Regions from separate parts of the Mucilaginibacter mallensis genome, predicted to be linked through region 2. Evidence: riboswitches for the same ligand, from Rfam matches in the RefSeq annotation. Region 2 holds a riboswitch; the other holds the start of a gene.

Region 1 (12,196 bases), 1.6 Mb from region 2:
TCATAATTGCCGCTCCTAAATTGCGATTATTTTTAAGTACAATCACAATAAAGTATAAACTTAAAGAAAAGCCATTGTACAGCAGCCCGATTAAATTATCTGCCAATGCTTTGTAACTACCATAATTTATATATTTTTAACCCATAATGGAAATCGTTAAAGACAACAAGAAAACTATCTGGGCCTGGTGTATGTTCGATTGGGCCAACCAATCCTATAATATGGTGATCACAACAACCATATTCCCTTTTTATTACGTGTACTATACTACATGGCATAACCCTAATGGTGATAAAGTAACTTTTTTTGGTTTTAAATTTGTAAATACTGTATTATCAAATTTTGTATTGGGGATTGCTTATTTAATTATTGTGTTAATGTTGCCGATACTTACATCAATTGCCGATTACAAAGGGAATAAAAAGAGCTATTTGCAATTTTTTACCTGGCTTGGTGCATTGTCGTGTGCAGGATTATTCTTTTTTAAACCCGTTGAACATGGGATACCGGCACTTGAAATGCCGCTAATATTTTTTGCACTTGCATGTATAGGTTATTGCGGCGGTTTTGTTTTTTATAATTCTTATTTGCCGCAAATTGCTTCAGAAGCTAAACAAGATAGTGTGAGTGCAAAGGGATTTATATACGGCTATGTGGGGAGTCTTGTTGTTCAAATGTGCTGTTTAGCTATTGTAGAGAAACCTGAATGGTTTGGGATCGACCCTAAAAATGATTCTTTACCCGCGCGTATCACTTTTATTATCGTATTTGTTTGGTGGATGGGTTTTTCTATTATTCCATTCAGGTTATTACCTAAAGGTGAGCCAAATCCCGGTAAACATAATTATAACGTATTAACAGGCGGTTTTAAAGAATTAATAAAAGTATTTCAAAAGGTGAAAACTATGCCATTACTTCGCCGTTTTCTATCATCATTCTTTTTTTACTCTGTCGGTGTGCAAACTATTATGCTGGTAGCCGCACAATTTGCATCAAAAGAGTTGAAAATGCCGGATGACACGCTAATCATCATTATTCTTATTATTTATGTGGTAGGCGTTGCAGGGGCTGCTGGTATTTCCAAACTATCGGAAAAATATGGTAATGTGCGCACGCTGGTTTGGGTAGTTGGCATTTGGACGATACTATGCCTTTCCGTTTATTTTATTACCAGCATTCCTGAGTTTTTTGTTGCGGCGGTAATAGTAGGTGCAGTAATGGGCGGCGTGCAAGCTATATCCAGATCAACTTACTCAAAATACCTGCCACAAAATATTCCCGACACAGCATCATACTTTAGCTTTTATGATGTTACAGAAAAAAGCGCTATAGTGGTAGGTCTGCTTTGTTTTTCCTTAGTTGAAGCCATCAGCCATGAAATGCGTATAGCTGCACTTACACTTGATCTGTTTTTCCTGATAGGTTTTGGCTTATTAATTTCATTATTTTATGCTGAAAAAAAAAATAAGAATCTACCTACCGCACCGCTTGCGGAAGTTGTTGCTGTTTAGTGCCTGTTATTGCTCATGTTGATAGTTAAACTCTTCAATATGAGTAATTTGTTACGAATTTAATTTTTAGGTAATATTTGTTTTGTAACTTTATTTAAATCTTAACTTAAATAAATATTACAATGGCAAATACCCCTATCCCTCCGGTGGGAACAGGACCTACTCCTGCACCTGGTACAAGATTGTATGCTGAACCTAAGTTTATTCCACTGTTGCCAGGCCAGATAACAGATGGCGAGGCCAGCAAATATGATGTTTATGCAAGTGTATTGCAACCTATCCCGGCACCAAGGGAGGGTGCATCCTTAATCATGCAGCTTTCGGATGTTCTGGGGCAATCAGCTGTAGATGATATCAATACCGCGGGGATGCTGGTATTCCATTCCGTTGGTGATACAGGAGCAGATAAAAGAAACCGGGTAGCTGATGAAGCTGATGTGTCTGCGTATATGGTAAAAGACCTTGCAATCCAACCAGTGCCATCTTTTTTTTATCATCTCGGAGATGTTGTATATGAGTTTGGCCAGGCAGCGGATTATTATTCGGAGTTTTACGAACCATTTTGCGCATACAATGCTCCAATCTTTGCCATTCCGGGTAATCATGATGGTATGATATGGGATCCTTCCATGACTTCACTTCAGGCGTTTCTCAATAATTTTTGTACACCGGCCCCAGGGCCGGCTGCAAATGCGGGAGGGTTGATCCGTTCAACCATGAACCAACCCGGAGTTTATTTTACACTTGCAGCACCATTTGTAAATATTATTGGCCTTTACAGTAATGTAACCGATAAAGGGCCTGGCTCCATTTCATCAGAAGGGGGCAAGAATAACCTTACTGATTTCCAGAAAGATTTCCTGATTGCCGAACTGCAAAGATTAAAGCCATTGCGCGAAGCCAATCAAACCGCGGTAATTGTAGCTCTGCATCATCCTCCTTTTTATGGTGGCACAGCGGACAACCCACTGGGCGACGATCTTGATGATGCTTTCACAAAAGGTGGCTTATGGCCTGATGTTGTTCTTTCAGGCCATGCGCACTTGTACGAGCGGCTTGAACGCGATATAAACGGTATAAAAATGCCTTACATTATTGCCGGTTGCGGTGGTTATAATATTTCTTCTTACCAAACCAGCAGTCCTACAGTAAAGGTGCCACCGTCAATGGCAAGTAATACCGCATTAAGGGCTTATGTAGAAACATTTGGTTATCTTAAAATAAAGGTAACCAAGGATAAGCTGGCTATAATCTTTAATAGTATAAATCCGGCTTATGGACCTGCCTTTGATTCCATACTCATTGATTTGTTGACCCATAATGTTACAGAGGGCGCGAAAGGTGTAGAGCCATTATAAATTTAGATTATAGTTTTATGGCTAATTAGCAATGCATCAGTGATTTATTACGTGCAAAGAATAATATAATTTCTATTTTCGATTATTGTAAGTTGAGAAAAGACGGACTTGTTACTTATTACTCCAAACTTTTTCTCAAATTAGCAGCCGATGAAGATAGAATTGTTTATTCCCTGTTTTGTTGATCAGTTATACCCGGATACTGCCTTTAGTACTGTAAAATTGTTAGAAAAAGCAGGTTGTACTGTAAACTATAACCCTTTACAGACCTGCTGCGGTCAGCCTGCATTTAATGCAGGTTTTTGGGATGATGCAAAAACAATAGGCAGCAAATTCCTGAATGATTTTTCGGACGACAGCATTATAGTAACCCCATCAGCCTCATGTACAGGCATGGTGAAAAACTATTATAACGATCTGTTTACCAACACCACGTTACATAATAAATGCCGTGCTATACAGGGTAATATTTATGAACTATCTGATTTCCTGGTAAACATTCTCCAATTCGATTACTTCGGCGCTGAGCTGGAAGGTCGTGCCGTTTACCATGACAGCTGCGCTGCTTTACGCGAGTGTAAGATCAAAAATGAGCCCCGCCAATTACTGTCAAAAGTTTTAGGCCTGGAGATGGTCGACCTGAAGGATAATGAAACCTGCTGTGGCTTTGGTGGTACTTTTGCTGTTAAGTTTGATGCTATCTCAACGGCCATGGCCCAGCAAAAGGTTGATAATGCCTTAGCCGCTGAAGCAGATTACATCATAAGCACCGATGCTTCCTGCTTATTGCACCTGCAAGGCTATATTGATAAAAACAACTTGCCCATTAAAACCATGCACATTGCTGATGTACTGGCACAAGGGTGGGGGAATGTATAGTTCGCCCCCCTAACCCCCTAAAGGGGAATGAAAATCATTGCTCAAACCTCAAAATCGTAAACGAATACGGTGCGAATGTGTAGTTACATCCATTGTTACTATTCGAGATCTCGCTTTTTACCGGAACAATTTTATTAGGCTCATCAACTGTATTCCAATCTTCAAGACTGTTGGCTTTTAGTTCTGTAACAGTCACTTTGGTTGCCGTGCCATCATAATAATTCAACTGCACGTCGGTATTAATAGCTGTTGATTTTGAGTTCACCACCTGTATGGTAACTGTTTTTCCATCGGCGCTTCGGCATGAGGTAATATCAAGGGTATCACTTTTACTTGCAAAGTCTGATTCTACAACCTGTGGCAAATAGTTTTCCGCTATCATTTTAGATACATAATAGGAGGGCTGCCCCCAAACATATTTAGGGTTAAAGAACAACAATCCCTGATCCCAGTCATTATCATTCTGATGATCTACCTGCATACCATTGGCAGCGCAAACTATGGGTACATCATATTTTATCCGCTGTAAGCGGTTTATGGCATTGGCGTGTGCTAAAGCCCGTTTCATTCGGGCATTAGCGGCATTTTCTTCAAATACACATAATCTGAAACTGCTATCGGGTGCTACTGATTTGAGTTGGGTTTCAGCAAATTCAAAATCTTTCAGATCAGGTTGCTTTTCGGTATCATTAAAAATGTGCACATCAAACCAAGCCTGGTGGCCAGTTTTTTGGCAATGGTCTATAGTTTGTTTTATATAAGCAAGGTCGCCGCTTACATCCTCTCGGGTATTATCGCTAAAGCAAAAAATAATTTGAATGGATGGATCCCTGCTCCATATAGCATCAGCCAGTAATTTAAATTTGTCGGTTAGCTTTTGATTATTGAATTGCTCGTTACCCAGCTCAATATATTTTAGATGATACGGCTGTTTATGGCCATCTGTGATCCGCTTTCTGCCCCAGTGGGTGTTGTTATTGCCATTTACATAATCAACAAAATTAGCCATATCCTGTGGCGTTTCTCCTGTACTGAAATCAGGTATGCCGGTAATGCCTGTTGCATCGCAAAGATCCAGGAAATCAATAATTCCCCAGCCATTGCTCGAAAACGGGTACCATATCCCTTTATAAGGCGGTCTTTTTTCCCGGGCACCTATCATATTCTTCCACCGGTAGTTATTGGCCAGCGTCATACTGCCGCCATAGCGTAATACCGTTATATTTTCCTTAAGTAGCCCGTCAACAACATCTTTTCTTACGGGAAGATCTTTAAACCGTTCCCAGCTGCCCGGCTGCATAAATACGTAACTAAGGCTAACCTTGCCTTTTTGATGAAGTGTAATAGCCAATCGTGCATGTACAGCCGATCTAGTTGGTGTCAATGTGAAATTATACTTCGCCCAAGCCGCATCAGTAATAATAACAGCCGTTTCAGCATAAGTTACCGAACCATCTTCGCTTTGTAATGATATGTAAACTTGTACCGGATTATTAGTTTTCGCGCAAATAGTACCCTCATATGGTTGCTTGCCGCTCAAACTCAATCCCTGGCGGTTAAGTCCGCGGTTTTCAATGCCGATTGTGCCAGCCCCGCCTATAAAGCGTATATTCTGACTTTGCTTGCCAATGTAAGGCTGGATACTATCAATGCTAAAGCTCCCGGTTGCAGTCCCCGTTTTAACAGGTTGCCATGACCGTATTTCTGACTCATCCTTATGCTGATCCCTTGGCGCTTTACAACTCAACCAGCCCGATAAGCCTGCAAATTCAGGGTTAACAGCCGCATCAATATGCATCGGTATTTCCTGGAAGCTTTCGCCAAAGATCATCTGGCTATATATGCCGCCGTAGATCTCATGATTCACATCCTCAATACAGGCGCCAGTCATTAATGGCGATATGTTTTTTATCGCATTATTAACTTGTATAGTGATTTTGTTGGTTTGAGAATAACCGTAGGAATAAGAGAAAAGGATAATGAAAAAAACGTACTTAATTACTTTCATTTCATAAAGATAGGATGAAATCATCCAAAAATAATCGTAAATTTGCACCTCAAATAAATGATCACTTAGTAGGTGATTGAATTAAAGTAATTTTATAAAACATAAATCATAGTTGTAGATGATTAATATTACACTTCCTGATGGTTCCGTTCGTGAATACGATAAAGGAATTTCTTCCATGCAGATAGCGCAGTCTATCTCCGAAGGTTTAGCACGCAATGTATTAGCAGCCGAAGTTGATGGCCAGGTCTGGGACGCAAGTCGCCCAATTGAGCAAGATGCCAAGGTAAAATTGTTAACCTGGAACGATACCCAGGCAAAAGCTACTTTCTGGCATTCATCGGCTCACTTAATGGCCGAGGCTTTAGAAGCGCTTTATCCGGGTACTAAATTTGGTATAGGGCCGGCTATTGAAACTGGTTTTTATTACGACGTTGACTTTGGCGACCGCGAATTCTCTTCGGATGAATTCAAAAAGATCGAAGATAAAATGATCGAGCTGGCTAAAACCCGCGAGGAGTTTATCCGCAAGCCGGTTAGCAAAGCCGACGCAATAGAATATTTTACTGATAAAGGTGATGAGTATAAGCTTGATCTGATTAAAGATCTGCCTGATGGCTCAATTACATTTTATTCACAGGGTGCTTTTACTGATCTGTGTCGTGGCCCGCATATCCCTAATACAGGCTTTATAAAAGCTGTTAAACTGATGAGCGTTGCCGGTGCGTACTGGCGTGGTGATGAAAGCCGCAAACAGCTTACACGTATATATGGCGTAACCTTCCCTAAGGCAAGTGAGCTTACTGATTATCTGCACCTGATTGAAGAAGCCAAAAAACGCGATCACCGTAAATTAGGCAAGGAACTGGAACTGTTCGCATTCTCTGAAAAAGTGGGTATGGGTTTACCTTTATGGTTGCCTAAAGGCACTGCTTTGCGTGAGCGTTTGGTGAATTTTCTGCAAAAAGCACAGGTTAAGGCAGGTTATGAGCAGGTAATTACTCCGCATATCGGGCATAAAAACTTGTATGTAACTTCAGGTCACTACGAAAAATATGGCGCTGATTCATTTCAGCCTATAAAAACTCCGCAGGAAGGAGAGGAGTTCTTCTTAAAACCGATGAACTGCCCGCACCATTGCGAGATCTATAAAACAAAACCACGTTCATATAAGGATCTTCCGGTTCGTTTGGCTGAGTTTGGTACTGTGTACCGTTACGAGCAAAGCGGCGAGCTACACGGCTTAACACGCGTTCGTGGCTTTACTCAGGATGACGCGCATTTATTTTGCCGCCCCGACCAGGTGAAGGAAGAGTTTATGAAGGTGATTGATCTTGTACTGTATGTATTTAAAGCTTTGGGCTTTGATGATTATACTGCACAAGTATCATTACGTGATCCGGAAAATAAAGCTAAGTACATCGGTACTGATGAAAACTGGGCTTTGGCCGAATCAGCGATAATTGAAGCTGCTGACGAAAAAGGTCTTAAGACCGTAGTTGAATATGGCGAAGCTGCCTTCTATGGCCCTAAGCTCGACTTTATGGTAAAGGATGCCTTAGGCAGAAAATGGCAATTAGGAACTATACAGGTTGATTATAACCTGCCTGAGCGTTTCGAACTGGAATACACTGGTAGTGATAATCAAAAACACCGCCCGGTAATGATTCATCGTGCACCGTTTGGTTCATTGGAGCGTTTTGTGGCTGTTTTGATAGAGCATTGTGCAGGTAATTTCCCGCTTTGGTTGTCGCCTGAGCAGTTTGTGATACTGCCGATATCTGAAAAATATGAAGATTATGCAAAAAAACTTTCAGAATCGTTAAAAGATTCTGATATTTGCGGGCTTATTGATTTCAGGGACGAGAAGATCGGAAGAAAGATACGTGATGCTGAAGTCAAAAAAATCCCTTACATGCTGATTGTGGGTGAAAAAGAAACTGCCGAAGGGTTGGTTTCAGTTCGTAAACATGGGCAAGGTGATTTGGGAAGTATGAGCATAGAAGATTTTAAAAAACAAATAATTAAAGAAATAACAGTATAACTTGGCATTAAACAAACCCTTCAATAGAGGACCAAGGCTTCCTTTTAAGAAAAAAGAAGCTGAACACAACATTAATCAATTTATAAAAGCTCCTGAAGTTCGCCTTGTAGGTGATAACGTGGAGCAAGGTATATTTTCCTTACGGGATGCATTAGCGATTGCCCAGGAACAAGAACTGGACCTCGTTGAAATTTCACCTAATGCTGTACCGCCTGTTTGTAAGGTAACAGACTATAACAAGTTTGTATACGAACAGAAGAAAAAGCTTAAGGAAATTAAAAGTAATGCCAAGCAAACCGTTATTAAAGAAATAAGGTTTGGACCGAATACCGATGACCATGACTTTGAGTTTAAACTTAAGCATGCCATTAAGTTTTTGGAAGCAGGCGAAAAAGTAAGAGCTTACGTACACTTTAAAGGCCGTGCCATTGTTTACAAGGAACAGGGCGAAATATTGCTACTGCGTTTTGCACAGGCATTAGAAGAAGTAGGTAAGGTTGAGCAATTACCAAAACTTGAAGGGAAACGGATGTTTTTAACCGTAGCCTCAAAAGGAGCGAAGAAATAGATACAAGAGGTAAGAGCCAAGAATCAAGAAGAACAAAATCCTGATTCCTGAATCTTGCCTCCTGACTCTTTGAAAGAGAATTAATTAAATAATATATATACACACAAACACGGTTATGCCAAAAATGAAAACCAATTCCAGTGCAAAAAAGCGTTTTACGCTTACTGGAACAGGTAAAATTGCAAGAAAGAACGCATACAAAAGCCACATCTTAACCAAGATGTCGACAAAACGTAAGCGTAACCTTACCCACACCAGTTTAGTTTCTGATGCGGATATGGGTAACGTAAAACGTATGCTTTGTATCGGGAAGTAATTAACAAATTTTAAAACCAGGTATTAGAGTCTTAAGTTCTCATTAAATTGAGGCACTCACTACCAAAACGACAAAAAAATGCCACGTTCAGTTAACGCAGTCGCGTCGAGAAGACGCCGGAAAAAAGTAATGAACCTCGCCAAAGGTTATTGGGGTTCAAGAAGCAAGGTTTATACCGTTGCAAAAAACACAGTAGAAAAAGGTTTACAGTACGCTTATCGTGACCGTAAAACCAAGAAAAGAGAATTCAGGGCTTTATGGATACAACGTATCAACGCAGGTGCCCGTCAGCATGGAATTTCTTACTCACAATTAATGGGTAAGTTAACTGCCAAGGAAATCGGTTTAAACCGTAAGGTATTAGCTGATTTAGCGATGAACCACCCGGATGCTTTCAAAGCAGTTGTTGACGCTGTAAAATAAGCTACAGACTCAATATTTAAAAAGGCCCGCATTAATGTGGGCCTTTTTGTTTTATAGCTATTTTGTATATTAGTGTAATATGAAGCAGCTATTGAATTTCGGTACTGATTTTAGCTTGGGGGCGGAGCCTGATAATAAAAAGATCCGGCTGGTTATTTATAAAAAAGATCTGGAATTGGTTTGCCGCAAAACAACCTTGATGGAAATAAAGCGTTTTTTAGATAGTACCGAAGAAAAGCTATTCAAAGGTCGTTTGCAGTTATTAAAAGATCATGACCATATCCTCATAAAAGCAAAAAACGAAGTTGCCGGCATAACAACTCGCCAGGCATTGTATAATTACCTGGCGAGTGTATCCTGATTTATAAATAATTTATGCTATCTGTTGCATAATCAATATCCATATAGTGCTTGAAATTTCGCACGTCCTTTTCAACCATTTTCTTAAATACAGGATTAAATACACGTGCTATACTTGCACCAACGGTACCTACAGGTGGTTGGTATGAAATAACCACATCTACACGGGTACTTTCACCATCCTCTGTATCCTTGAAACGCACTTTGCCTGAGTTATCAAGTATTGAACCGGGTAATGAACGCCAGCCGATCATCTCATTAGGCTTGTCTTTAACAACTTCGGCCTCCCAGCTAATGCTGGCAACACCAATAGGCAATCTCAGTACCCAGCGCGAATGATCATTATTCAAAAGTTCCACATTTTTAAGATGGGTCATGAATAGGGGGAGGTTATCAAATCTGCGCCAAAAATCATAAACATCCTTACGTGGCTTATGAATGATGAAGGATGAACGGATATTAATATTAACCGGGGTAGCCATGTATTTATCAATTTGCGAATACAGCTCACAATGTCCGGTAATTCCCCTGTTTAACAGATAACCCCCTGCGCCCAGTTTTACAATACTTGCAAAAGGGCTTGAAAATAAGCTCTTTAATCCCGATATACCCAGCTGTATACCCCCTGCAATAGACACGTAGCGCTCAGGCCATTTCAAATTAATGTAATTATTTTCGGTTTCCTGACCCTCAGGCACAAGTACCAATACTTTATTTGTCATGATATAAATTTATACAATCATACAACCCTTAAATGTGAACAAAGTTTGCAATTTATCAGTAATAAATTGCCACTTAATATAAATATAAGAGCCACTTGTCATTACAAATACTTCTCGTACTTTTGCAATGCTTTAGGTTTTCCTGCGAACAATATCGCTGGAAATTAAAAGGGAATATGGTGTAAATCCATAACTGTCCCGCAGCTGTAAGCTCCATAACCATAGTCTAATCAATTAAGTCACTGTCCGCCAACCAAGCGCGACGGGAAGACGGGACGAAGGGGAGCAAGTCAGAAGACCTGCCAAAGCCATACTATTATTCACAGCTTTCGGGGATTGAAGCTTGAATTGTGAATGCTCTTACACAGTGTGTTTTCATTTCAAAGTTTGCTTCTTCATTGTCTGTGAGTTTAACTCATAACAAATGGCAATAATTCTACAGCATTTTTTTAAGCATGTTTGGCAAAAGTCGAAGTGTTTGCTGTTGATTTTATTATTACCAGTTCAGGTATTTGCACAAAAAGATACCACCAAAAAACTCCAGGAAGTTAAAGTATCCTCATCAATCCCTAAATTGCAAGGTGTTACACCCTCACAATCCATATCCTCAAATGATTTTGACAGGTATAGTGCTTTGACCGTGGCCGATGCGATCCGCTATTTTGCCGGAGTGAATGTTAAAGATTATGGCGGTATAGGTGGTATAAAAACAGTATCCGTGCGTGGATTTGGCGCCAATCATACTGCCATTTTATATGATGGTGTTGAAATAAATGATGCCGAGAACGGTCAAATAGATCTTGGTAAACTTAACTTAAATGGCGTTCAGCAGATAACGCTTTACAATGCACAGCCCGATAATATACTTACACCTGCCAAGTCATTTGCATCGGCAAGTGTAATAGCCATTAAAACCATACAGCCTAATTTAGCAGCAGATAAACCTTACCAGGTTTTACTGGGCCTTAATGGTGGTTCATTCGGGTTACTTAATCCTTATCTGCAGTGGCAGCAACGTTTAAGTAATACATGGTCATTTGTTGTTAATAGTTATTTGGAAAATGCCAATGGTCATTATAAATATAAAACCGCAGGTGATGGTACTGATACCACACAGACCCGTACCAATACCGATGTAAGCGAGCAGGAAGTTGACGGCGCATTATACTGGGCAAAAAACGATAGCAATAAGTTTAACCTGCATATTAATTATTATAACTCAGATAGGGGGCTGCCCGGCGCGGTGGTATATTATAACCCATATTCTGACGAACGGCTTTGGAACAGGGACTTTTTTTTGCAATCAGGATATGAGCATACCTGGGATGATGGTCTTCATTTACTCTTAAATACGAAGCTGTCACAGGAATATACACATTATACCGATAAGAACTATCTTAACAACAGTGGTGGCATTAATGATCAGTATACACAACGGGAGGCTTATCAATCTGTAGCATTAGCTTATCATATTACATCAAATTGGGAAACATCCTATGCTGCTGATATCTCTTTCAGTAAGCTGGATGCCAATTTGTATAATTATGCTTATCCCACAAGATTTACCTTATTAAATGCTTTAGCGAGTAAGCTAACATTAAACAGATGGTTATTTCAGGGCAATTTGCTGAATACCTATGTTACAGAACAAGTTAAAACAGGCAAGCCTACACCATCTGAAACAGTTTTTTCGCCTACATTAATGGTTTCTTTTCAGCCATTTAGTCCTAATTTACAGTTCAGGACATTTTATAAAGATAGTTTTCGTGAGCCGACGTTTGATGAGCAGTATTATTTTGCAATAAACAACATAAGCCGCAATATTAAGCCGGAATATGCCAGACAATATGATCTGGGCATTACTTACAGAAAGGCATTTAATAATTGGCTGGATTATGTTTCCTTTTCCGTAGATGGTTATTACAATACGGTAACCAATAAAATAATAGCTATACCTAATCAAAATCCTGTAATATCATCCATAATTAATCTTGGAAAAGTTAGGAT
Region 2 (12,196 bases):
GCCCGCGTTACTATAATCGCCCTTTGAGCCAATAAAGTTTAAATTAAAACCAAAGTTCCAGTTAGGCTTAATATTTTGTGTGTGAATAGCCTTGAAGATCTGCTCTGCTTTCCCCCCTGACACCATGGACAGCACTGTATATGGCACCCTGGCATTGTAATAGTTAATATCCTCAGGATTTAGTAAATAAGCATCCAACGCATGCAGGCCTACATCAAAACCTATTGTTTTATCGGGCACAAACAACATATCTTTCTCTGATCGGCCTGTATTACCCAAATTAATTTTAGGATCGCCCGGCTGATAAAGCGGGCTATAATTCTCAAAATTTTTAATACCTGTATCAAGCGGAAAAGTTTGTGAACTATCCCTTAATAAACGCTCACTGGTTACCCTGATGAATTTAGAAGTAAAAATTACACTATCGCGTTTATTTTCCTCCTTTTTACGCAGCGTATCCAATTCCTGGTCGGTAGTCAACGTCTGTGTTGTTTTTCGGGCAGTGTCAGAAAAATTAGAACGTTGCTGCTGCTGTCCCGGATAATTTGACTGATTAGTTTGTGAGTACTGGGCAAAAGCTGCCTGGGCCGATATACATATCAGCAATATTAAAAAGTATTTTAGCTTCTTATAAGGCATCAAAGACCGGCAATTAATTCTTTAAGTATCAATGTTAGTTTGGGTTCTGCTTCCTGTGCTATCGCTATAATTTCATCTATTGATACTGGCTGCAACTCTTCATTAAAACCCTCATCAGTAAGTACCGATATAGCAAATACCGGTAAACCCATGTGGTTAGCTACAATAATCTCGGGGACGGTACTCATGCCAACAGCATCGCCGCCAATTATCCGCAAGTACCTGTATTCCGCTTTAGTTTCCAAATTTGGGCCAGTTACAGCTACATAAACTCCCTTATGGCATGCAATATTGTTAGCTGCGGCAATATCCAAAGCTTTATTTATAAGTGTGCGCTCATAAGGCCTGCTCATATCCGGAAAACGCGGACCAAGCTCTTCCTCATTTCTGCCAACCAGCGGGTTCTGCGGTTGCAGATTAATATGGTCGTTGATCACCATCAGGTCGCCCTTTTTAAAATCAGGGTTAAGCGAACCACTGGCGTTTGATACCAGTAATGTTTTTATACCCAGCATTTTCATCACCCGCACCGGGAAGGTGATCTGCTGCATATTATAACCCTCATAATAATGTAAACGGCCCTGCATTGCCACTACCTTTTTGCCGGCAAGCGTACCAAATATCAGTTTACCTGAGTGAAATTCGAGCGTAGAAATAGGAAAATCGGGGATATTGCCATACATCAGCTGCTTTTCAACCTCAATTTCCTTTACCAGTGCGCCAAGGCCGGTACCTAAAATTATACCCACCTCTGGTTCAAAATCACCAATGCGGTGTTTAATATAGTTGGTGGTGTTTAATATACTATCTAACATAATTAATAACAAAATTATTAAACTGCTGCTGTGTACCGTTAAGGAAATTTACACCTATAGGCATCACTAAAACAGGCAGTTGTTTTACAAGCGGCAACAGTTCATGTTCCACTAAACGCTGCGCATCTTTTTCTGTTGTGATGATCAATTTATTTTTTGATGTGCATGCCGAAAATTCACTGGCAAGTTTACTGATATTTTTTAAGCTAAAGCGATGATGATCCGGATAATTATGATGGATAATATGAGATGTTCCCCTTTTAATATACCGGATCAACGGATCTGCATTGGCAATCCCCGTTAATAAAAAAACCGTAGTATTACCCGTAATAGAAACATCAGCTGCGTTTCCCTCTAAATCCTGCAAAGGCTGATAGGCTATAGAAGTAAAAAATACCTGCTGATATTCGAACGGCTTTATCCGCTTTATGATAGTGGATTGTTCATCCGCGGATAATTCCGCCGGGCATTTACTGATAATAATCACATCGGCCCTCTTACGCCCGCTGAATGGCTCACGCAAATTACCAGCTGGCAATAACAGGTGAGGTTCATTTACCCGGTTATAATCAAATAATAAAATGCTAAGGCCAGGCTTAACCGCTCTGTGCTGATAAGCATCATCAAGGATGATCAGATCATGCTCATCCTGCAACTGCTTTATCCCTTCAACCCTTGCCTCGCAAACCGCGACGGTGATATCCGGAAATTTCTGCGCAAACTGCGCCGGTTCATCACCTATTTGCTGGGCGGTGGTAAGGGTCGTGTGGCGTGTGGCGTGTGGCGTGTGGACAGTTGTAGGTTGTGTGTTGTGTGTTGCAAGTAAATCCGAATTTTCAACTTTTGACTTTTGACTTTTAACTTTTGACTTAACAACAACGTATCCTTTAGTCGCGCGCCCATACCCCCTGCTCAATGTAGCAAGCTTATATTCATCTTTAAACAAACGGATTAGATATTCAGTCATGGGGCTTTTACCCGCACCGCCAACGTCAAGGTTACCAACTGATATCACAGGCACTTCTGCCGAATAGCTTTTAAATATACCCGCATCATAACACCAGTTGCGGATAACCACAACCAGTCCGTAGATCAGCGAGAACGGGAATAAAAGCCAACGCAGGTATTTCATATATTGCCGTAAAGATATAACGATTTTATTTTTTTCACCCAAAACCATAGCGATGGGTTTAAAACCCATCGTTATTAATTAATTTAATTTTCCCTTTACCCTCTTTCCGGCTTGCCGGAGAGAGGGTCGACCAGCTCAGCGAAGTCGGGGTGAGTCAACGGAGCGCGTTTATCCCCCCACCTCACCCGACCTCCCGCCCTCCCCTAAACTTAGGCGGAGGTATCGACGAAGGAGACGGAGGGGGTAAACGGAGCGCGTCGAAGTTCCGCATTAGGGATGGTAAGGGTTTAGCCCGACGAAGGAGGGCCGGAGCGAAGCGCAGCCCTGAACAGCCCGGGCCGCAGGCAATGCCCTCATTAAGTGATTAGTGTACTTCACCAGCGCATAACACACCCCTAACCCCTCTCAAGAGGGGAACTGGAAATTCCAAATCCAAAATCGAACATTCGAAATCCGAAATCAAAAAAACCCACCAATTGTAAAAAAAATCACATGTAACGCAATCGCGACTAAATTTAATTTGACTTTAGGGTCAATAATTTTAGCTTTGCGCTACTAAATAGAAAAACTACAATGAGTGTTCTTGTAAATAAAGATTCTAAAGTTATTGTTCAGGGTTTTACCGGTACTGAAGGCTCCTACCACGCATCACAAATGATAGCGTACGGAACACAGGTAGTTGGCGGTGTTACACCTGGTAAAGGTGGACAACAGCACCTTGACAGGCCTGTATTTAATACAGTTGCCGACGCGGTTGCAAAAACCGGCGCAGATGTATCTATCATATTTGTACCACCGGCTTTTGCCGCTGATGCTATTATGGAAGCTGCCGAAGCAGGTATAAAGGTAATTGTTTGTATAACCGAAGGTATCCCAACCAAGGATATGATCCAGGTTAAGGAATACCTTACCGATAAGGATTCACGCCTGATAGGCCCTAACTGCCCGGGTATTATTACTGCTGATGAAAGCAAAATTGGTATTATGCCAGGCTTCATCTTCAAAAAAGGTAACGTTGGTGTAGTTTCAAAATCAGGAACGTTAACCTATGAGGCCGTTGACCAGGTTGTAAAAGCCGGTTTAGGTATCACTACAGCTATAGGTATTGGTGGCGACCCGATCATCGGAACCCCAACCAAAGAAGCGGTTGAGTTATTGATGAACGACCCTGAAACTCACGGCATCATTATGATAGGCGAAATTGGTGGAGGCATGGAAGCTGAAGCTGCACGCTGGATAAAAGCAAACGGCACTAAGCCGGTTGTAGGTTTCATTGCAGGCCAAACAGCGCCTCCGGGCCGCCGTATGGGCCACGCGGGTGCAATTGTTGGCGGTGCCGATGATACAGCTGCTGCTAAAATGAAGATCATGCGCGAGTGTGGTATCCGCGTAGTTGAATCTCCTGCCGAAATTGGCGCTGCCATGGCAGAGGAATTAGCTAAACTATAACCCCCTAGCCCCCTAAAGGGGGAACGAGTAAACATATTTAAAATCCTGGTCGTATGGCTGGGATTTTTTGTTTGATATAATTTTCCGCAATCCGTCAACCGGACAGCTTCAGCCGAAAACGGGCAGAACGATGGTGGGCTAGGGCGGCTGCAGGGCATAGCAAATTTTGCAGAAGCAGAGAAAAAAGCGAGCGCAGTAAGGGGCAAAATATTGCAGCCCAGGTTCTGCCTGTTTTGCAGGGCAAAGGCCGGGTGCGCAAAGAAGCATTCCGGCTGACTTGATTTTTTTGGTTACTTTTTGTATCAAGACAAAAAGTGACGTCTTAGCGACAAGCGATACCATGAGGAAAGTAAGCAGTATGAAAGTTCGCTCTGCACAGTTTTAGATTGCTTCGTTCCTCGCAATGACGCGTTTCTTCAACCATAATATTACTCCGTCAACCCATTGTAAACATCCTCCCGGCAAACATAATCTCCCCTAAAATTGTCGTATATTTATGTACAGTGAAATCACTAATTCACTACATCAATAACTCAATAATTAACAATGGAATATAATAAATTAACACCCGACGAAGAATGGGTTATACTGCATAAGGGTACTGAAAGGCCGTTCACCGGCTCTTTATTAAACAACAAGGCTGAGGGAGTTTACGTGTGCAAACGCTGCGATACGCCTTTGTATGAATCAGCTACCAAATTTGAATCGCACTGCGGATGGCCAAGCTTTGACGACGAGATCCTAGGATCTGTAAAACGCGTACCCGATGCCGACGGTCGCCGTGTGGAGATCGTATGCGCCAATTGCGGAGCACACCTCGGCCACGTATTTGAAGGCGAATACCTCACACCAAAAAATGTAAGGCATTGCGTAAATTCGGTGAGTATGAAATTTGTGCCACTGGTAAAATAAGCCCCCAGCCCCTAAAGGGGAGTTTGATCAGCACTTGCTCCTATACCCTCTTTGCCGCTTGCGGCAGAGAGGGTATAGGAGCGAAGCAACGACCGGGTGAGTCAACGAAGCGCGTAAGTAACTGATACAATCAATCAAAACAAAGGTTAACCTCACTAATAACTTTACAAACCCAGCCAAGTACTCATTAAATCAACTCAATAAAGTCAACTGTTAACAACTTGTACCTGTTGTTAAAAACTATCACTAACACAATAAAAGCAGGATGCCTTATCTTTGGATTATAAGTTCTTTCAAGCGCTATAAGGGTTACCGGTTTTATTGCCGGCATTAAAAGGGAACCATGTTAAAATCATGGGCTGACGTGCAACTGTGTGATTAGTAATAAGTTTAATGTTAAAAGTTGAAAGTAAAATTTAGCTATACCAAACTTTACTTTCAACCTTCAACTCACAACTTTCAACTACAAAGCCAGACACCTGCCTGCATAGCTTGACGAAACTTTCACGAATAAGGTTTTGCCAAAAGATAAGTCTACCGTAGCTTCAATCATGAACGCAGGCGGTTCACTGCCTTTTGTCGACACCCAAATAAAATAACAAAAGGTAAATATGAATCAGGAAAACGAATTATTACTAAGAGAGAACAAGGACCGGTTTGTTATCCTTCCAATAAAGTATCCCGCTATCTGGGAAATGTATAAAAAATGTGAAGCCAGTTTCTGGACCGCCGAAGAGATCGACCTCTCCGACGACATGAAACATTGGGAAACCATGAATGCCGGCGAAAAACATTTCATTTCGCACATACTTGCCTTTTTTGCTGCCAGCGATGGTATTGTGAACGAGAACCTAGCCATCAATTTCATGAGCGAGGTACAATTGCCAGAGGCACGTTGCTTCTACGGTTTCCAGATCATGATGGAAAATATCCACTCTGAAACCTACGCCCTGCTGATCGACACTTATATTAAAGATCCGGCTGAAAAAGACCGTTTGTTCCACGCCATTGATACCGTACCATGCGTAAATAAAAAAGCAGAGTGGGCATTAAGATGGATCAATAATGGCACATTTGCCGAACGCCTGATTGCTTTTGCTGCGGTTGAAGGCATCTTCTTCTCAGGTAGCTTCTGCTCTATCTTCTGGTTAAAGAAACGTGGTTTAATGCCGGGCTTAACCTTCAGCAATGAGCTCATCTCGCGCGATGAAGGCATGCATTGCGAATTTGCCTGCTTATTATACCGCATGCTGGAGAACAAACTTTCAAAAGAAGCTGCAACCAAAATTATTACCGACGCGGTTGAAATAGAAAAAGAATTTGTTACCGACGCCTTACCGGTAAACCTTATCGGTATGAATGCAAAATTAATGAGCCAATACATTGAGTTTGTTGCCGACAGATGGCTTGGTGAACTGGGTTACGACAAAGTTTATGGAGCATCAAACCCATTTGATTTTATGGAGATGATATCCCTGCAAGGCAAAACCAATTTCTTTGAAAAACGCGTAGGCGACTACCAGAAAAGTGGCGTACTGAATGCTACGGCAGACAGCAAAAGTTTTTCACTGGATGATGACTTTTAAGGATAGTATCAGGTAGCTAGTATCAAGTATCAGGATATAGCTACAGCATTAAATAGAATATTAACTAAGCGAAGTAAAAAGTCTTACTACTTGATACTAGCTACTAAATACCCAATAATATGTTTGTAATTAAAAGAGACGGAAAAAGAGAATCAGTAAAATTCGACAAGATAACCGCACGCATCGAGAAGCTGTGTTATGGTTTTAATTTGGTTGATCCGATAGATGTAGCCAAAAAAGTGATCGAAGGTTTGTATGACGGGGTAACTACCTCCGAGCTGGATAACCTGGCTGCCGAAACTGCCGCCTCGTTAACGACCAAACACCCCGACTATGCTTTGTTGGCATCGCGTATAGCGGTATCAAACCTGCATAAAAATACGGTAAAGTCGTTCTCAGAAACCATGCGTAAGCTGCATGAGTATATCGACGAAAAAACCGGTAAAAATGCTTCATTAATTGCTGACGATGTTTGGGAAGTAATAAAAGATAACGCTGAATTATTAGACAGCACCATTATATACGACCGTGACTTCGGTTTTGATTACTTCGGTTTTAAAACCCTTGAAAAATCATACCTGTTAAAAATTGAAGGTAAAATAGTTGAACGCCCGCAGCATTTATTTATGCGCGTATCAGTTGGTATCCACAAAGCGGATGTCGACAGCGTTATAAAAACTTATAACCTGATGAGCGAGCGTTGGTTCACCCACGCCACGCCTACCCTGTTCAATGCAGGTACGCCAAAACCACAAATGTCGTCGTGCTTTTTGTTAACCATGCAGGATGACAGCATCGATGGCATCTATGATACGCTTAAACAAACTGCCAAAATCTCACAAAGCGCTGGTGGTATCGGTTTAAGCATCCACAATGTGCGTGCAACAGGTTCTTACATCAGCGGCACTAACGGTACCAGCAACGGTATCATCCCAATGCTGAAGGTGTTTAATGACACGGCCCGTTATGTTGATCAGGGTGGTGGTAAACGTAAAGGCGCTTTCGCTATTTATTTAGAGCCATGGCATGCTGATGTGTTCGACTTTTTAGACCTGCGTAAAAACCACGGTAAGGAAGAAATGCGTGCCCGCGACTTGTTCTATGCTCTTTGGGTATCTGACTTGTTCATGCGCCGTGTTGAGGCCAATGAAGAATGGAGCCTGTTCTGCCCGCACGAAGCACCGGGATTAGCTGATTGCTGGGGTAAAGAGTTTGAGGACCTTTACGAGCGTTACGAAAAAGAAGGCCGCGCCCGCAGAACTGTAAAAGCACAGGAACTTTGGTTTGCCATATTAGATGCACAGGTAGAAACCGGCACACCATACTTATTATATAAGGATGCTGCCAACGGCAAATCAAACCAGCAAAACTTAGGTACTATAAAAAGCTCAAACCTTTGTACCGAGATAATGGAGTATACTTCTAAAGATGAGGTTGCTGTTTGTAACCTGGCTTCATTAGCATTGCCACGTTATATCCAGAACGGTGTTTTCGATCACAATAAATTATACGAAGTAACCTACCAGGTAGCATTAAACCTGAATACGGTTATCGACAATAACTACTACCCGGTTGAAGAAGCACGTTACTCAAACCTGCGCCACCGCCCTATCGGCTTAGGCGTACAAGGCTTGGCTGACACTTTCATCCTGTTGCGTTTACCGTTTGAAAGCGAAGAAGCTAAACAACTGAACAAAGAGATCTTTGAAACCATCTATTTCGCGGCTATGACAGCTTCAAAAGATTTGGCTATAAAAGACGGACCATATGAGACTTTCAAAGGTTCTCCATTGTCAAAAGGTCAGTTCCAGTTTGATCTGTGGAACGTAACACCTGAAAGCGGCCGTTGGGATTGGGAAAACCTGCGTTTAGATGTAATGAACCATGGTGTACGTAACTCATTATTAGTTGCACCTATGCCAACTGCATCAACTTCACAAATATTGGGTAACAACGAATGTTTTGAGCCATTTACTTCAAATATCTACACCCGTCGTGTATTAAGCGGTGAGTTCATCGTTGTAAACAAATATTTGCTGCGCGATCTGGTAAACCTTGGCTTATGGAACACTGCCATGAAAGACAGGATCATCACCGCAAACGGATCAATACAGGAAATTGAAGAGATCCCAACTGAACTTAAAGAACTATACAAAACCGTTTGGGAAATAAAAATGCGCAGCATTATTGATATGGCTGCCGACAGGGGTGCTTATGTTTGCCAGTCGCAATCATTAAACCTGTTCATCAATGCGCCAAACGCGTCGAAACTAACTTCAATGCATTTCTACGCATGGAAGAAAGGTTTAAAAACCGGCATGTACTACCTGCGTACTCAAGCTGCATCACAAGCGGTTAAGTTTACTGTAGAGAACCAGGGCGGCAAAAACATGGACGCTGTAATACCAGAAACAGTAGCAGAGCTAACCAATGATGTACCTGAAGGCCCATCATGCTCAATGGAAGAAGGCTGCGTAACCTGCTCAGCATAAATTATTTAGTCGGAAAGACCGGAAGTCGGAAAAGTCAGAAAGTAAAGACTTTTCCAACTTCCGGTCTTTTTATTTTTTATCTTTCGGACTTTCTGTCTTACCAACTTTCGGACTTAATAAAATGCATCCCAAACACGAAACCGTACACTGCGAACGTTGCAAAGCACCCTTTGAATGTAAAGCCAATTCATTCACCAAATGCCAGTGCAGTACGGTTCAGCTTACGCTGAATGAAACCCAGTATGTGAGTGAAAATTATGATGGTTGCTTGTGCGCCGATTGCCTGCTGGTTTTGCAGCAAGAATATAAAGTTATGATGGGAATAAATTCTTAATCTATCTCAAAAATGGTTGCACTACACTCCATTTAGGATCTTGTTTAATCTCATATCTGAAACCACGTGTAACCCCTTCTTTATTAACTTCCTTTTGTAAGTATTGATTTACTTTTTCAGGATTATCAAGATAGGCGTATATATCCAGGAATGTATCATTGTAAAGATGACCTATATAATGCACCGTGGCTAATTTGCTGATCTCCTTTATTAATTGATCTTCAAACTTATTAGCAATATCCGACTCTGATTGAAGCGGTAGCCCGTCTTTTCTAACGTTTTTCAAATCCAACGCCATATTTATCGTCAAACACCATGGATATTTTGCAGCCATTGGGTAATTTTTGTAAGCCATATTAATTGATCCAACTACCGGTTTACCATTGCTCAATTTAGCTTGAACTACAGAAAATTTTTCAGGAGGATAAACAGCTTGTTTGTTTTGACTTTTATCGCCAAAAATCAATGATAAAAATCCAGCCATTATAACGATTGATAATTTCATTAAATATGATAAGTCTTAGGCTCTAAAAATATAGAAATTAATGGGGTCTCTGTATAGTTCTTTCCATTTTAATTAGTTCAAACTATATTTGAGCATAATCAATCCACCACTTTTACCGGCTGTTTATGCTCATCTATCGCCACAAAGGTAAATGAGCCGGTAATTGCTTTCTGCCTGCCAAAAGCATACATCTCTTCTACATAGATTTCTACTAACACCTTTAAACTGGTATTACCAATGTGCAATATCTTCCCAACCAGTTCTATTATAGTTCCTGACGGGATGGGCATATTAAAATCTATCTTGTCTGATGACACTGTAACCATCGTTTTACGGCTAAAACGGGTAGCCGTTATAAATGCTACTTCATCCATTAAAGCCATGGCAGTACCGCCAAAAAGGGTATCATAGTGATTAGTAGTATTCGGGAAAACAGCTTTAAAAATGCGTGTTTCGGCCAATTGTATTCTTTGTTCTAAATCCATTGTTGTAAAGATAAAAGCCGCACAGTAATATTATTAAAAAAGTAAACTGCCTTAACCCTCTTTCCCGTTTACGGGAGAGAGGGTCGACCAGCGAAATCTAAACTATATGTCATTGCGAGGAGGAACGACGAAGCAACCTCGTCGCGTTCAATAGGCAAGCGACGAGGTTGCCGCGCTATCGCTCGCAATGACATATGTAGTTACTGCTCGGCTTAGTATTAATTAACCACCTGCTTACTAAATACTTCTCTTGCGGCTTTCGCTGCCTTTACCATATTTTCAAGCGCGGTTTGTGTTTCTGGCCATTTACGGGTTTTTAGTCCACAGTCAGGATTTACCCAAAGGTTTTCAACAGGTAATATCGCGGCAGCTTTTTCAAGCAAACTCACCATTTCCTCAACCGTTGGCACACGCGGCGAGTGAATATCATACACACCCGGGCCAATCTCCGCAGGGTATTTAAAATCAGAGAATGCTTCCAGCAGTTCCATTTGCGAGCGCGATGTTTCAATGGTGATCACATCCGCGTCCATTTGGGCAATGTGCTCAATAATATCATTAAACTCGCTGTAACACATGTGCGTGTGGATCTGCGTTTCGTCCTTCACCCCGCTTGCCGAAATACGGAATGCCTTTACAGCCCAATCCAGGTAGGCAGCCCAATCCGCTTTACGTAATGGCAATCCTTCGCGAATGGCAGGTTCATCAATCTGTATCACTTTAATACCCGCTTGCTCCAAAGCCACCACTTCGTCGCGTATAGCTAACGCTATCTGGTTAGTAGTTTCTGCTCTTGGCTGATCATCCCTAACAAACGACCATTGCAGAATAGTAACCGGACCGGTCAACATCCCCTTCATTAATTTTTCGGTATTTGCCTGGGCAAAGCTGCTCCAGCGCACGGTCATATCATTCGGGCGGCTTACATCGCCATAAATAACGGGCGGTTTAACACACCTGCTGCCATAACTTTGCACCCAGCCATTTTTGGTGAATAAAAAGCCATCCAGCAGTTCGCCGAAGTACTCCACCATATCATTACGCTCAAACTCACCATGTACCAAAACATCCAAACCGATCTCTTCTTGCCAGCGAATGGCGGCGATAGTGGCTTTCTCTATTTCAGCATCATATTGCTCTGTGGTAAGCTCACCTTTTTTCAATCTCGACCTTAACTGGCGGATATCATCCGTTTGCGGAAAAGAACCTATTGTAGTTGTCGGGAATAATGGCAGCTTAAAGTTATCCTGCTGTATTTTTTGCCTTGCGATGAATTGACTGGCACGATTAGCATCAGCCTCTGTAATAGCCTCTACCCTTTTTTTGATCTCCTGTTTATGAATGAGCTTAGAAAGGTTTCTGCTCGATATCGCTTTCAGGTTATTATGTAAAAGCTCATTATCGTCCCTTAAAATTTTATCCAGTTCATTTACCTCGTTCAGTTTCTGTTTGGCAAAGGCCATCCAGTTTTTTATTTCCGGGTTGATGGTTGTTTCCAGATCAAGGTCAAACGGTGTATGCAGCAATGAGCAGCTCGGCGCTATCATCACCCTGTCCTTACCCACAACGGCTATCGCCTTTTTAATGTGGCCCAACGAACGGATATAATCATTCTTCCAGATGTTGCGTCCATCAACCACACCAAGTGACAGGATCAATTTCTCAGGCGATTGAACAAGTACATCATTCAATTGCTCAGGAGCTCTTACAAGGTCGATATGCAGGGCATTTACGGGTAGATTAACGGTTAAAGAGATGTCATTAAGATTTTCAAAATAGGTAGTAAGTAGGGTCTTAATTTCAGGGCATTGTTTGTTGATCTCTTTGTAGGCATAGGTAAACGCGTC

What was found. A riboswitch is a leader RNA that binds a small molecule or an ion and turns the genes downstream of it on or off. The one in region 2 is predicted to bind cobalamin.
Region 1: another riboswitch for cobalamin. It lies ahead of BLU33_RS10550 (TonB-dependent receptor); the one in region 2 lies ahead of BLU33_RS16795 (ribonucleoside-diphosphate reductase small subunit).

Annotation. Positions count from the first base shown of each region.
Region 1 is NZ_LT629740.1:2,546,038-2,558,233, forward strand. It holds gene BLU33_RS10495 (HipA family kinase) at 1-4, opposite strand, end outside; gene BLU33_RS10500 (MFS transporter) at 147-1,511, shown strand; gene BLU33_RS10505 (metallophosphoesterase family protein) at 1,634-2,869, shown strand; gene BLU33_RS10510 ((Fe-S)-binding protein) at 3,020-3,748, shown strand; gene BLU33_RS10515 (alpha-L-arabinofuranosidase C-terminal domain-containing protein) at 3,783-5,756, opposite strand; gene thrS (threonine--tRNA ligase) at 5,875-7,800, shown strand; gene infC (translation initiation factor IF-3) at 7,802-8,368, shown strand; gene rpmI (50S ribosomal protein L35) at 8,484-8,684, shown strand; gene rplT (50S ribosomal protein L20) at 8,763-9,107, shown strand; gene BLU33_RS10540 (hypothetical protein) at 9,187-9,468, shown strand; gene BLU33_RS10545 (SRPBCC family protein) at 9,470-10,189, opposite strand; cobalamin riboswitch at 10,307-10,510, shown strand; gene BLU33_RS10550 (TonB-dependent receptor) at 10,614-12,196, shown strand, end outside.
Region 2 is NZ_LT629740.1:4,181,696-4,193,891, forward strand. It holds gene BLU33_RS16770 (putative porin) at 1-639, opposite strand, end outside; gene BLU33_RS16775 (purine-nucleoside phosphorylase) at 639-1,454, opposite strand; gene BLU33_RS16780 (tetraacyldisaccharide 4'-kinase) at 1,444-2,586, opposite strand; gene sucD (succinate--CoA ligase subunit alpha) at 3,160-4,035, shown strand; gene BLU33_RS16790 (methionine-R-sulfoxide reductase) at 4,582-4,947, shown strand; cobalamin riboswitch at 5,237-5,448, shown strand; gene BLU33_RS16795 (ribonucleoside-diphosphate reductase small subunit) at 5,559-6,533, shown strand; gene BLU33_RS16800 (ribonucleoside-diphosphate reductase subunit alpha) at 6,653-9,025, shown strand; gene BLU33_RS16805 (cysteine-rich CWC family protein) at 9,147-9,359, shown strand; gene BLU33_RS16810 (DUF695 domain-containing protein) at 9,361-9,864, opposite strand; gene BLU33_RS16815 (acyl-CoA thioesterase) at 9,963-10,349, opposite strand; gene metE (5-methyltetrahydropteroyltriglutamate--homocysteine S-methyltransferase) at 10,568-12,196, opposite strand, start outside.